DNA from 2 places in the Clostridium hominis genome. Region 2 is predicted to be linked to the other one. Evidence: predicted binding sites of a transcription regulator. Region 2 holds the regulator's gene; the other holds the start of a gene.
The links. The regulator NrdR, encoded in region 2, represses ribonucleotide reductase genes. The targets are predictions, from matches to a motif close to CACNANATNTNGTG.
Positions count from the first base shown of each region.

Region 1: nrdD (anaerobic ribonucleoside-triphosphate reductase) is a predicted target of NrdR. The motif match lies at 1,286-1,299, and genes of this name have one in related genera.

Region 1 is NZ_JACOOO010000031.1:92,222-94,645, forward strand. It holds gene H8S20_RS13710 (PadR family transcriptional regulator) at 1-177, opposite strand, end outside; gene H8S20_RS13715 (DegV family protein) at 183-1,028, opposite strand; gene nrdD (anaerobic ribonucleoside-triphosphate reductase) at 1,316-2,424, shown strand, end outside.
Region 2 is NZ_JACOOO010000008.1:51,752-54,175, forward strand. It holds gene sigG (RNA polymerase sporulation sigma factor SigG) at 1-504, shown strand, start outside; gene H8S20_RS05885 (YlmC/YmxH family sporulation protein) at 593-871, shown strand; gene nrdR (transcriptional regulator NrdR) at 932-1,384, shown strand; gene pgeF (peptidoglycan editing factor PgeF) at 1,597-2,334, shown strand; gene H8S20_RS05900 (winged helix-turn-helix domain-containing protein) at 2,357-2,424, shown strand, end outside.

The sequences.
Region 1 (2,424 bases), on a different contig from region 2:
CATACTTAATATATATAAAACGTATATAGGCAAAAGTCCTTTGGCGAATACTTGACCAACAGCTTCCTTTTCTTTTTGAACTTTTTTTAGTTCTAAAAGTTTTTGCTTATACTCTTCATGGAGTCTTTTTTCTTCAGCTTTTAAATCTTCTATATTACTAAAATCGTAATCAGCCATAGTTGTTAATCAACTATCTTTACACAGAAGCCCATTAACCCTGGACCGCCATGTACACCTAAGGCAGGACTTATTTCTGAAAGTTTTAAAGTATTAATATTTTCTAAGCCTTTTAAAGATTCCATATATTTTATAGCTTCAGCTTCGCAGCCACCTTGAAGTACTGTAACATCACATTTGTTTTTAGAAAGATGAGATTTTAATAAATCTGTAAGCTTTGATAAAGCTTGTTTTCTACCTCTAGCTTTAACAATATTATAGTATACACCATTTTCGTCTGTAGTAATTACAGGTTTTAAATTTAACATTTCTCCTAAAGTTCCAGCTACTCTTCCGATTCTTCCACCCTTCTTTAAATACTCTAAAGTATCTATAGTAAAGTACCCTGTTATTTTTTCACGTATCTTAGGCAAAGCTTCGATTATTTCTTCGAAAGTTTTTCCAGACTTTATAAGTTTTGATACTTCTATAACTACTTCACCTTCAGGATAAGCCAATATTTTAGTATCGTAAACATAAGAAATAAGATTAGGATGATCTTCTAAGCTTAATCTTAATGAATTAGCAGTTCCAGAAAGACCACCAGATATACATATTCCGATTACATGAGTATATCCTTCTTCTTCTAATTTATTTAATATTTTTTCTGTTGTTTCTGGGCTTGGTAAAGATGTCTTTGGAACTTCTTTATCTAAGTTAGCATAAACATCACTAGCCTTTATATCTATTTTATCTTGATATTCACCAGTAGAATAAGAAATTCTAAGTGGTAATAAATTTACGTTATATTCTCTAAGCTCCTCTAAACTAAGGTCGCTAGCGCTATCAGTTATCAAAGCAATTTTTTGCATAATTAAACCTCCGAAACTTTTTGTTTAATTTTATTATATCACAAAAGATACCATTATCAATACTGATAACCAATCAACATTATCAGTATTGATAATATTTATTAATATAGTTTATACAATTTTAAATAAAATAGACATCTTTAATAAATGTTAAAAAAGTAAGATAAAATAGAGAAACATTCAAAAATAAGGTTAGATTACCAGATATCTATTTAAATCGAAATTGCTTTAAATTTTTAAAATAATTATAATTAAAATACAAGATATTGTGTTTGAGGAGTGAGGAAATGCTATATGTAGTAAAACGTGATGGTAGAGAGGTAAGGTTTAATTCTGAAAAAATTGCTAATGCAATAAAAAAAGCTGCAAAAGAAATAGAATATAATTTTAAGGAAAGTCAGGTTTTAGAGATTGTACACAAGGTGATAAACTACATAGAAATGACTGGTAAAGAGAAGGTTTCTGTAGAAGAAGTACAAAATTTAGTAGAAAAGGCTTTAAAAGATAGTGGGCACGAAAGAATTCAAAAAGTTTATTCAACTTATAGAATTGAAAGAACACGAGTGAGAGAAATTAAATCAGACTTAATGAAAGCGATTAATAAAATTGGAGTTGAAACTGACAGGGATAATGCAAATGTAGGTAATAATTTTAGTTCCAAACTATTAAGAATAGCTTCAGAATCCAACAAGTGGCACAATCTATCAAATATGCCTAAACATTTAGCAAAGGCTCATGAAAATGGTGAACTATATTTTCATGACCTAGACTCATATAACTTAACTATAAATTGTCTCCATATTCCAACAAAGGAGATTTTAGAAAGAGGATTTAATACTGGGTATGGAACAATAAGCCCTCCTAAAAGAATAGAAACAGCGGCAGAGCTTTCTTGTATATTACTTCAATCAAGTCAAAATGATATGTTTGGAGGGCAATCCCATCCGGATTTCGATAATGATATAAGTGTTTTTGTAGAACCAACAAGACAAGAGGTAAGAAAAGAACTAGAAGAGTTAGGTATTGATGGTGAGAGATTAGATGAATTAGTGGAGAAAAAATTAAATAAGAGAATCCACCAAGCTATGCAAGGTATAGTATTTAATTTAAATACTATGCACTCTCGTGCAGGGTCCCAGGTGCCATTTTCTTCTATAAACCTAGGAATTCCATATACAAGAGATGCTGCACTTGTATGTGAAGCATTCTTAGAAGAATATGAAAAAGGATTAGGAAAAGGTGAGCAGCCTATATTCCCTAATATTATTTTTAGGGTAAAGGAAGGTATAAATAGAGAAGCTGAAGACCCATATCATTATCTATATCAGTTAGCATGTAGAGTAGCCTCTAAAAGAATGAACCCTACCTTTATGAATATAGATGCAGATTTTAATAA
Region 2 (2,424 bases):
TCAACTTATGCTGTTCCAATGATAATAGGAGAAATTAGAAGATATCTTAGAGATAATAATGCTATAAGGGTAAGTAGGTCTTTAAGAGATATAGCTTATAAAGCGCTATTAGTTAGGGATAGATTAGTTAAAGACAATAATAAAGAACCAACTATTTCCCAAATAGCAAAAGAACTTAATATTCCTAGAGAAGATGTTGTTTTTGCTCTTGATGCAATTCAAGATCCGGTTTCATTATTTGAACCAATATATCATGATGGTGGTGATGCGATTTACGTTATGGATCAAATTAGTGATTCTAAAAATAGTGATGATAGTTGGCTAGAAAACATCTCTATAAAAGAAGCTATGAAAAAGCTTAATGATAGAGAAAAGCTAATTTTAACATTAAGATTCTTTAATGGAAGAACTCAAATGGAAGTAGCAGATGAAATAGGTATTTCTCAGGCTCAAGTCTCACGGTTAGAAAAAACTGCATTAAAACATATGAAAAAATATATTTAGGACTCTTTTGAGTCCTCTTTTTTTATTTTTAATAATAAATAGTTAATAGTAATCATATAAATAATTAAGTAGAATAGGAGGGGTAATTATGGATGAGGATTTAGTTTTATTTTCAACAAATGCTGTAAGAAGTATGGAAGTTATTGATATATCTACTGGTTCTAAACTTGGATATGTTAAGGATTTTAGAGTAGATGTTAATGAACAGAGAGTTATATCATTAACGCTACCATCACCTAATAAAAGTTGGTTTGGAAAAGAAGAAGATATAGAGGTGCCATGGGAGAAGGTAATTAAACTTGGAGTAGATGTATTACTCATTGATGGTAGTGATATTCAAAGACAATTAGAACAAAATAGAATCTAGTAAATTTTATTAAAAGGTAATATAATATAGTAAAGTACATATGAGAAAGGTTTGATAAATATGAAATGCCCTTTTTGCGGATTTGACGAAAGTAAGGTAGTTGATTCTAGATCGACCGATGATAATACAACTATTAGAAGAAGAAGAGAATGTGCTAATTGCAGTAAAAGATATACTACTTATGAAAAAATTGAGGATATTCCTATTTTAGTTATAAAAAGAGATTCAACAAGGGAAAATTTTAATAAAGAAAAAATCGTCAATGGTCTTATAATAGCATGTCAAAAAAGACCTATCTCTAGAAGGCAAATTGAGGAGATAGCAGAAGATATAGAAAAGTCTATATCTAATAAAATGCTTACAGAAGTAGAAACTAAATTAATCGGCGAAATGATAATGGAAAGATTAAAAAAAATAGATGAAGTATCATATGTAAGATTTGCTTCTGTATATAGACAATTTAAAGATATTAATACGTTTTTAGAAGAAATAAAAAATTTAATGACTAAATAATTATAAGAATAGACTTTCTTAATTTTGAAAGTCTATTTTTGCATTGTTGATAGAAGACATAATTACTATTTACAAAATTAAAAGTTTTTAATTAGTTTAAAGGTAGACTCATTGGTTAAAGTTAAAACTAAGTAAAAAATAATGCGTTTAAATAGAAAATAAGTATAAAAAATGTTAAAATATCCACAAGTATATAAAAAGTGAGGATTTTTATGAAAAAGATAGATAGAAATAATTTGAAAACCTTCAAGGATTTTTTGATTGTTGAGGGAGAAAAGGTTAATATAGTGTTTTCTACTGCTAAATATGATAGAAGCTTTAATAGAAATAATGATGAAGGGCTAAAAAATATAGAATCTTTAAAAGTAGATTTTAATGTTAATGAAGTTGTATACCTTCACCAAATACATAGTGATAATGTATTTGTATTTAATAATAACGCTAAAGAGTTTATAGAAAGAGAAGGGGATGCAATAGTAACCAATAAAGAGAATGTTATTATTGGAGCATTTACAGCAGACTGTGTTCCAGTGGTTTTAGTAGATGAAGTTGAAGGAGTTATAGCTGCTATTCATAGTGGATGGAAAGGAACCTTTAATTCAATAACTAAAAAGAGCATTGAAAAAATGATTCAAGAATATGGAACTAGAATCGAGAATATTAAAGTCTACATAGGACCTCATATAAGGCAGTGCTGCTATGAAGTATCTGAAGAATTAAAAGAAAGATTTTTAGATAAGACAAAAATAGATGAAAATGAGCTGTTTAATGGTAGAAACCTTAGTATGGAACGTTGTATTCTTGAGGATTTAAGAAGTTTGAAGATTGAGGAAGATAATATTTATACTATTAACCTTTGTACTTATTGTGAGGAAGAGATAAAGCTATTTTCATATAGAAAGAGCGTTGGAACATACGGGAGATTATTTACTTTTGCATATAAGAAATAATAAAATTTAGGGGGAATGCTTGATGGCTAATGAAAAAATATTAGTAGTAGATGATGAAGAACATATAGTGGAGCTTATAAAATATAATTT